DNA from 2 places in the Herbaspirillum sp. WGmk3 genome. Region 1 is predicted to be linked to the other one. Evidence: predicted binding sites of a transcription regulator. Region 1 holds the regulator's gene; the other holds the start of a gene.

Evidence for each region. The regulator sigma-54, encoded in region 1, starts transcription at its own class of promoters, with help from an activator protein. The targets are predictions, from matches to a motif close to TGGCANGNAANCTGCTTT.
Region 2: the regulator sigma-54 is predicted to act here: its motif matches at 1,425-1,442, upstream of adh (aldehyde dehydrogenase).

What each region holds. Positions count from the first base shown of each region.
Region 1 is NZ_JAKYWT010000008.1:18,386-23,347, reverse strand. It holds gene MKD49_RS24250 (HAD family hydrolase) at 1-522, shown strand, start outside; gene lptC (LPS export ABC transporter periplasmic protein LptC) at 519-1,127, shown strand; gene lptA (lipopolysaccharide transport periplasmic protein LptA) at 1,179-1,805, shown strand; gene lptB (LPS export ABC transporter ATP-binding protein) at 1,808-2,551, shown strand; gene MKD49_RS24230 (RNA polymerase factor sigma-54) at 2,683-4,173, shown strand; gene hpf (ribosome hibernation-promoting factor, HPF/YfiA family) at 4,326-4,688, shown strand; gene MKD49_RS24220 (hypothetical protein) at 4,751-4,897, opposite strand.
Region 2 is NZ_JAKYWT010000002.1:1,048,848-1,053,809, forward strand. It holds gene adh (aldehyde dehydrogenase) at 1-1,354, opposite strand, end outside; gene MKD49_RS10660 (P-II family nitrogen regulator) at 1,618-1,956, opposite strand; gene MKD49_RS10665 (NAD(+) synthase) at 2,137-4,194, opposite strand; gene MKD49_RS10670 (GNAT family N-acetyltransferase) at 4,315-4,962, shown strand, end outside.

The sequences.
Region 1 (4,962 bases):
GCTGCCGCGCTCGCCAAGGCGGCAACGATCCGCCTGATGATCTTCGACGTGGATGGCGTGCTCACCGATGGCGGCCTGTTCTACGGCGAGGACGGCGAGGCCTTCAAGCGCTTCAACGCGCTCGATGGCCACGGCATCAAGATGATGCAGCAATACGGCACCGCTGCCGCCATCATCACCGCGCGCCAGTCGCCCTATGTGCTGCGCCGTGCGCGCGATCTCGGCATCGCCCATGTATTCCAGGGCATCCACGACAAGCGCCAGGCCTTCGAACAGCTGCTGCAGCAGGTGCAGTTGACGCCGCAGGATTGCGGCTACCTGGGCGACGACATCATCGACCTGCCGGTACTGACCCGCGTCGGATTCAAGGCCTGCGTGGCCAACGGCCATCGCGAGGTGAAGTCGCGCAGCGACTACGTGACCCAGGCCAGCGGCGGCCATGGTGCCGTGCGCGAGATCTGCGACCTGGTGCTGGCAGCACAAGGCAACTACGAGGCGGCCCTCGCGCCGTACCTGGCATGAGCGGGCGCAGCGGAGAACGCAACGCCGAGCGCATCCGCCTGGCGGTGATTCTGGTGATCCTGATCGCCGGTGCCCTGGGCAGCTTCTGGGTGATGCAGGCCATGCGGGCCGCGGGTGACCAGCAACCGGCGCAGCGTCCGCGTGGCAAACCCGACTACTACCTGGAAAACTTCAACTACGTGCGCATGGGCCCGACCGGTCTGCCGCGCTATGACGTTGCGGGAACGAAGATGGTGCACTACCCCACGGATGACTCCTTCGAGATCACCAAGCCGGTGGTGCACAACCTGGACCAGAACCAGGCACCGATGGAGCTTTACTCGGATACCGCGCGCGTCACCGACGACCAGACGCAGATCCACATGTACGGCAACGCCAACGCCATCCGCGCGCCCTACAAGGGCCGCGAGCAGATGCATCTGGTGTCGGAATACCTGCTGCTGTTGCCTGACGATGAAATCGTCAAGACCGACAAGCCGGTGGCCATGACCATGGGCACCACGCGCCTGAACGGCGTGGGCATGGTGGCCAACAATGCGACCCAGGTGGTGCAGCTGTTCGGCAATGTCCGCGGCTATTACGAGCCCACTCCGAAGAAACGCTAAGCCGGATGACTCCGGGATAAAAACGCCAAGAACCGATCAGACAGGAACCCAATGAAACGCTCATTCTTACTGCCGATGCTGATGCTGGCTGCCGTGTGCGGCGTGGCCAACGCCGAGAAGGCGGACTCCACCAAGCCGACCAACATCGAGGCAGACCAGATGGTCTACGATGACGTGCGCCAGGTGAAGACCTTTACCGGCAACGTGGTCATGACCCGCGGCACGCTGATCATCAAGGCCGGCCGCGTGGTATTGACGACCGACCAGTACGGTTATGAAAATGCGGTGCTGTATGCGGCCCCGGGCGCGCTGGCCAACTTCCGCCAGAAGCGTGACGGCGGTCCCAACCTGTGGATCGAAGGCCAGGCCGAGCGCATCGAGTATTCGGAGCAGACCGAAATCTCCAAGCTGTTCCAGCGCGCGCACATCCAGCGCATGGACGGCGATCGCATCACCGATGAAGTCAACGGCGAATTCATCTCCTATGACAGCCGCGCCGAATTCTATTCCGTGAACAACACCGCCACCGGCGAGAGCAAGCCGGGCGCAGGCCGCATCACTGCGGTGATCCAGCCCAAGAATCCGCCGCCGGCAGGCAGCACCGCGCCGGCCCAGCCCGCGGGCAAGAACAACGCTGCGCAGCCTGCAACGCGTCGCGACAGCGGAAAGGACCAGTGACAATGGTAGCCAGCTCGCTGGTCGTTCGCGGCCTGAAGAAAAGTTATGGCGCGCGCCAGGTGGTGCGCGATGTCTCGATGGAATTGCGCAGCGGCGAGGTGGTCGGCCTGCTCGGCCCGAATGGTGCCGGCAAGACCACTTCGTTCTACATGATCGTGGGGCTGGTGCCCTCCGATGGTGGCGAGATCGACCTCGATGGCGCGTCCATTTCGCGCATGCCGATCCACAAGCGTGCCACCATGGGCTTGTCCTACCTGCCGCAGGAAGCCTCGGTATTCCGCAAGCTGACGGTGGAAGACAATATCCGCGCCGTGCTGGAACTGCGCCAGGAAGAGGGCAAGCCGCTCTCGCGCGATGAAATCGAAGGCCGCCTCAACAACCTGCTGCACGAACTGCAGATCGAGAAGCTGCGCGAAAGCCAGGCGCTGTCGCTCTCGGGCGGTGAACGCCGGCGCGTCGAGATCGCCCGCGCACTGGCCACCGATCCGCGCTTCGTGCTGCTGGATGAACCGTTCGCCGGTATCGACCCGATTGCCGTGATCGAGATCCAGCGCATCGTGCGCTTCCTGAAGGAACGCGGCATCGGCGTGCTGATCACCGACCACAACGTGCGCGAAACGCTGGGCATCTGTGATCGCGCCTACATCATCAACCAGGGCACGGTGCTGGCCAGCGGCAATCCGGAAGAGATCATCGCCAACGAGTCGGTGCGCCGCGTGTATCTGGGCGAGCATTTCCGCATGTAAGCGGTGCAGTCGGCTTGCCCGATACGCTTGAAGAAATACAGAGTGCACATCACGTAATACGCAACAAGCAATACGCAATACGCAACGACCGGCAGAGCAACCAGCGGGCCACGCCGCTTTCAGAAAGACAGATGAAACAGTCGCTCCAGTTACGTACCTCGCAGCACCTCGCATTGACGCCGCAACTGCAGCAGTCGATCAGACTGTTGCAACTGTCGACGCTGGAACTGCACCAGGAACTGGAACAGATCCTCTCCGACAATCCCCTGCTGGAACGCCTCGACGACGCGCTCGACAATTCGGTACGTCTGCTGGCCGATGGCGCGGTCTCCAATTCGCCCTCCAGCGGCGTTGCCGAAACCAGTCACGAAGGCAGCGGCGAAGCGGCCCCGGCCGCCAGCGATGGCGATTCCAGCTTCGACTACCAGGACAACACGCCGGAAGCCGGTGTCACGGGGGATGCCGACTGGAGCTTCGACGACGTCGCGCGCAGCGGCAAGTCGCCAGACGATGACGATGCCCGTCCGCAACTCGAAGCGCACGAACTGACCCTGCGCGAACACCTGCTGGAACAGATCCGCGTGACCGCACGCACCCTGCGTGATCGTGCGCTGCTGGAACTGCTCACCGATGCGCTGGACGAGAGCGGCTATCTGGAAGAGCCGCTGGAAGACATCCACGCACGCCTGCCCGAAGAGCTGGGCATCGACATGGAAGAGCTGTCGATTTCGCTCAAGCTGCTGCAGAGCCTGGACCCGGCGGGTGTCGGTGCGCGCAGTGCCGGCGAATGCCTGGCCCTGCAGATCCGCCGCCTGCCCAAGATCCCCTTTGTCACGCGCAAGCTGGCGCTGAGGATCGTGGAGGATTACCTGCCGCTGTTTGCCCAGCGCGATTTCAACAAGATCAAGAAGGCCCTGGATTGCGATGACGAAGACCTGCGCGAAGCGCAGGCCGTGATCCGCCAGTGCCGTCCGCATCCGGGTGCGGAATTCGCGCGTGATGCCTCGGACTATGTGGTGCCGGACGTGATTGTCAAGCAGACAAAGAACGGCTGGCAGGTCATGCTCAACCATGAGGTCATGCCCAAGCTGCGCGTCAATGCGATGTATGCCAGTGCATTGAAGCAAGCCAAGGGAGAAGGTTCGCTGTCGTCGCAGTTGCAGGAAGCCAAGTGGCTCATCAAGAACATGCGGCAACGTTTCGATACAATTTTGCGCGTCGCGCAGGCTATTGTGGAACGTCAAAGAAACTTCTTTTCACATGGGGCAGTGGCCATGCGCCCCCTTGTGCTGCGTGAAATTGCTGATACACTGGGTCTACACGAGAGCACCATCTCTCGCGTGACGACTCAGAAATACATGCTCACTCCGCATGGAATGTTTGAGTTGAAATACTTCTTCGGTAGCCATGTCGCGACTGAAACCGGAGGTGAAGCTTCCTCCACCGCGATACGGGCGCTGATCAAACAGTTGATAGGAGCCGAGAACCCGCAGACCCCATTATCCGATAGCAAGATTGCGGATATGCTGGCAGAACAAGGCATGGTGGTCGCGCGACGCACAGTCGCCAAATACCGCGAAGTGTTGAAGATTCCGCCGGTCAATCTCCGCAAGTCCCTCTGAGTTTTTCCTCAGTTTTTCTGCAGTACCGTTGCTGTGTTCAGGCAAGCATCCGACTGATGCCCGCGCCATCTGACACGAAGACCGTGCCCGTGGTACAGCTGCAGCAGGATCGATTGCACGAACCTCCAGTGACTTCACGATAGGAGTCTTGTATGAATCTGACCATCAGTGGACACCACCTCGAACTGACCCCCGCCATCCGGGAATACGTGCAAAGCAAGCTCTCGCGTATCAAGCGCCATTTCGACAACGTGATCGACGTCAGCGTGATCCTGAGCGTAGATAAACTCACAGAAAAGGAAAAGCGCCAAAAAGCGGAAATCAACGTCCACATCAAGGGGAAGGATCTACATGCGGAAAGCATCGCACACGACCTCTACGCTGCCATTGACACGCTGATCGACAAGCTCGATCGCCAGGTCATCAAGCACAAGGACAAGTTGCAGGAGCATCACTCCATGGCCAAGCGCCTGCCGGACGAAACGCCGGAGGATGCGGTGGCCGGAGCGGCATAAGCCAGGACACCCTCGGCAAGCCACCTCGCAGCCGCAAGGCTGCTGAGAAAGCCAGCCGAATTTCATGAGGAAGGGGCGCGCAAGCGCCCTTTTTCATTTGTGGCCGCCGAACTGGCCAAGCCTGTGGAAAAGATATAAATCATTGCGTAAAGCAACTTTTCCACCGCCGCTGCTGACGATGATGCAAGGGACGGCTTGAATGTCTTCACGGCACCCTCATCTTCAACACAAGAATTTGCATACGATATAAATCATTTCCTCGATGCAATTTTTT
Region 2 (4,962 bases), on a different contig from region 1:
CAGCCTGGATCTCGCGGCCCATGCGGAAGGCACGCGTGCCATCTCGGGTCCACAGGCCTGCACCCAGGCCGTACAGGGTGTCGTTGGCGATAGACAGGGCTTCTTCCTCATCCTTGAAGGTGGTCACCGACACCACGGGGCCGAAGATTTCTTCCTGGAAGATGCGCATCTTGTTGTTGCCCTGGAAGACGGTCGGCTTGACGTAGTAGCCAGTGGCCAGATCACCGCCCAGTTCTTCACGTCCGCCGCCGGCCAGCACCTTGGCGCCTTCCTGCTTGCCGATGTCGATGTAGGAGAGGATTTTCTCCAACTGCTCCTGCGAGGCCTGCGCGCCGATCATGGTGCTCTTGTCCAGCGGGTTGCCCTGCTTGATGGCGGCCACGCGCTTCAAGGCACGTTCGATGAAACGGTCATAGATCGATTCCTGCACCAGCACGCGCGAGGGGCAGGTGCAGACCTCGCCCTGGTTCAGCGCAAACATGGCGAAGCCTTCCAGGGCCTTGTCGAAGAATTCGTCGTCCTTGTCCAGCACGTCGGCGAAGAAGATGTTGGGCGACTTGCCACCCAGCTCCAGGGTCACCGGGATCAGGTTCTGCGAGGCGTACTGCATGATCAGGCGGCCGGTAGTGGTCTCGCCGGTGAAGGCGATCTTGGCGATGCGCTTGTTGGAGGCCAGCGGCTTGCCGGCTTCCACGCCGAAGCCCTGCACGATGTTGACCACGCCCGGCGGGATCAGGTCGGCGATCAGTTCGATCAGGACCATGATGGAAGCCGGCGTCTGCTCGGCCGGTTTCAGGACCACGCAGTTGCCGGCGGCCAGCGCCGGAGCGAGCTTCCACACCGCCATCAGGATGGGGAAGTTCCACGGGATGATCTGGCCGACCACGCCCAGCGGTTCATGGAAGTGATAGGCGTAGGTGTCGCTGTCGATGGTGCAGATGCTGCCTTCCTGAGTGCGCACGGCGGCGGCGAAATAGCGGAAGTGGTCGATGGCCAACGGGATGTCGGCGGCCATGGTTTCGCGGATGGGCTTGCCGTTGTCCAGGGTCTCGGCGGTGGCCAGCAATTCCAGGTTGGCTTCCATGCGGTCGGCGATCTTGAGCAGCACGTTGGCGCGCTCGGCGGGGGAAGTCTTGCCCCAGCTCTTCTTGGCGGCGTGGGCGGCGTCCAGCGCCAGTTCCACGTCTTCGGCGCTGGAACGCGCCACTTCACAGAAGGCGCGGCCGATCACCGGGCTGATGTTCTCGAAGTATTCGCCCTTGACCGGCGGCACGAATTTGCCACCGATGAAGTTGTCGTAACGTTGCTTGAAGGGATCGCGTACGCCGAGTTTGCTGATGTCTGCCAGGTTCATGTCGTCTCCGTTCGGGTTATGGTTGAAATCCCGCCGCGATCATGGCCGCAGCGGACGTTCACCCCTCAAGATGGCAAATCGCATGCCAGCCTGCAAACCCGCTCTGCAAGCGGATCTTGCGCCAGCGCCAGTGTCACGCTGTGTCAATCTGGCGCAGCCTGGGACAGCGTGCAGCAACAGCCTGCCACACCCTGAGCGCTTTTCTGATGACGTAAAAAAACCGGCCAGTGGCCGGTTTTTCGCAATGCGCGGAGATCTGTGGATCAGACGGCATCCGGGCCGGTTTCGCCGGTACGGATACGGATCACCTGCTCCACTTCCTGCACGAAGATCTTGCCGTCGCCGATCTTGCCGGTGCGGGCGGCCTTGATGATGGCGTCCACGGCCTGCTCGACCACCTTGTCGTCCACCACGACCTCGATCTTGACCTTGGGCAGGAAGTCGACCACGTATTCGGCACCGCGATAGAGTTCGGTGTGGCCCTTCTGCCGTCCGAAGCCCTTCACTTCGGTGACCGTCAGGCCCGTGACGCCGACTTCGGCGAGGGATTCACGCACCTCGTCCAGCTTGAACGGTTTGATGATGGCGGTCACTTGTTTCATGGCAATTCCTCTCTTGGTATGTCGTAAAGAAACGATCTCAACGATCTATTGAATAGCGGATACAACCTTTGTTCTTATTTTACTGGCAAGACCGTGGCGTCCCGCCCACTTGCACATTGTCAATCAGGCGTGCCCGGCTTTCAACCTTCTTGAACCCGCCGGGCCATGAAAAGCCGTTATTCAGGTCTCCAGATCGGGAATGCGCTCCAGATCCTGCAGCCAGACGGTGGCCTCGCCATCGCTGGGTGCGCGCCAGTCGCCACGCGGCGAAAGCGAGCCGCCCGAGCCGACCTTGGGGGCATTGGGCACGCAGGAGCGCTTGAACTGGCTGGTCTTGAAGAAGCGATAGACGAAGATGCCCAGGTTTTTCTTGATCTGCGGCAAGCTGTACTGGTTGCGCGCACCGTGCAGGCCATCCGGCCAGTGGCCGATGCTGCGGTCCTGCCAGGCGCTGTGCGCCAGGAAGGCCACCTTCGCCGGCGTGAAGCCGTAGCGCAGGATGTAGTAGAGATTGAAATCCTGCAGCTCGTAAGGGCCGATGAAATCCTGCGTGCGCTGGCCCGGTTCGCCGTCGGAGGCGCCCGGCACCAGTTCAGGACTGATTTCGGTTTCGAGGATGTGGATCAGCACTTCCGGCTGCTTCAGTTCCAGCGAACCGGATTCCGCCACCCAGCGCACCAGGTGCGTGATGAGGGTCTTGGGTACGCTGGCGTTGACGTTGTAATGCGACATGTGGTCGCCCACGCCGTAGGTGCACCAGCCCAGCGCCAGTTCGGACAGGTCGCCGGTCCCGATGACGATGGCACCGTGATGATTGGCCAGGCGGAACAGGTGATTGGTGCGCTCGCCGGCCTGCACGTTCTCGAAGGTGATGTCATAGACCGGCTCGCCGCGTGAATACGGGTGATCCAGGTCCTTCAGCATCTGTTCGCAACTGGGGCGGATATCGATCTCCTGCGCCGAACACCCCACTTGCGCCATCAGCTGATGCGCCTGCACCAGCGTGCGGCTGCTGGTGGCGAAGCCCGGCATGGTATAGGCCAGGATGTTGGCGCGCGGCAGGCCCAGCTTGTCCATGGCCTTGGCGCAGACCAGCAGGGCGTGCGTCGAATCGAGGCCACCGGAAACACCGATGACGACCTTCTTGATATTCGAGGAAGACAGGCGCTGCACCAGTGCCTGCACCTGGATGTTGTAGACCTCGCGGCAACGCAGTTCGCGCTGTTCGGCATTGGCCGGCACATAGGGGAAGCGCGCGACCCGGCGCTGCAGCGGCAGGTCCTGGTCCTGCGGCACCTGCACGTCGAAGCGCACCACTTCAAAGCGGCGCACTTCCTCCGCATGGCGGCGCACCGACTGGCCAAACGTGGTCTGGTGGAAGCGTTCACGCGAGAGGCGCTCCAGGTCGATGTCGGCATAGATGACGTGACCGCCTTCGGCGAAGCGCTCGGACTCGGCCAGCAGTTCACCGTTCTCGCAGATCAGTGCCTGGCCATCCCAAGCCAGGTCGGTGGTGGATTCACCATTGCCCGCCGACGAATACAGATAGGCCGCCAGGCAGCGCGCCGATTGCTGCGACACCAGCTGATGGCGGTAGCCCGACTTGCCGACCACGATGTTGGAGGCCGACAGGTTCACCAGCACGGTGGCACCGGCCAGCGCGGCGAAGGAAGACGGCGGGATCGGCACCCACACGTCTTCGCAGATCTCGATATGGAAACGGAAGTCGGGGATATTGCCGATCTCGAACAGCAGATGGCTGCCGAAGTCCACGTCCTGGCCCAGCAGCCGGGTGCGGCGGGTGACGGCGCAATCGGCGCTGCTGAACTGGCGCGCTTCGTAGAATTCGCTGTAGTTGGGCAGGTAGCTCTTGGGCACCACGCCGAGGATGCGGCCGGCATGCACGACCACCGCACAGTTGTAGAGCTGGTGATCGACCTTCAGCGGCAGGCCGACGATGAGGGCCGGGGCGATGCGCAGGGAAGCTTGCAGCACCGATTGCAATGCCTGCAGGGAAGCCTCCAGCAAGGCACGTTGCTGGAACAGGTCTTCGCAGCTGTAGGCCGACAGGCCCAGTTCGGGGAAGGACACCAGGGCCGCGCCACGGGCGGCGGCCTGTTCGGCCAAGGCGATGGTGCGCTCGGCGTTGAAGGCGGGATCGGCCACCTTGCAGTCCGGCACCGCTACGGCGATGCGTGCGAAACCGTGGTTGTAGAGATTGAAGAAGGGGCTAGGCATAGCGTGTGTTGGACTCCGTGCTCTTCGCCATGGCGGCGACGCGTTCTGTTCATTTTGCGTAGAATGCCTGTTCCAGCGGGGCCGAGGGCCGCGCCAACTTTCGCAGGTCACTCGCAGTCCATGGATTATCGCACGCGAATCGTTTCTTCTCTGGCCGAGATCGGCCCGGCCCGCTGGGATGCGCTGGTGGCCGCCCAGGCCGAGGGCAATCCCTTCCTTTCTTATGCCTTCCTGCATGCGCTGCATGAGAGCGGCAGCGCCAGTCCCGAGTCCGGCTGGGAGCCGCATTACCTGACGCTGTGGCAGGGTGAGGACCAACAAGAGCAACTGGTGGCCGCCCTGCCCCTGTACCGCAAGTTTCACTCGTATGGCGAATACGTCTTCGACTGGGCCTGGGCCGAGGCTTACCAGCGGCATGGCGTGGAGTACTACCCCAAGCTGCTCTCGGCCATCCCCTTCACGCCGGTACGCGGTGCGCGCCTGATGGCTGTCGATGAGACAGCACGCGGCGCGCTGGTGGCCGCGCTACGGGCGCTGCAGGAGCGAAATGAAGTTTCCTCCACCCACATCCTCTATCCCCCGCCGGAACAGGCGCAGCAGCTGGCTGACGCGGGATACCTGCTGCGCAGCGGCGTGCAGTTCCATTGGCACAATGAAGGGTATGGCAATTTTTCGGAATTCGTCGATACGCTGGATCGCAAGAAGCGCAAGAACATCCTGGCCGAACGGCGCAAGGTGGCCGAGCAAGGCGTGCGTTTCGTCTGGCTG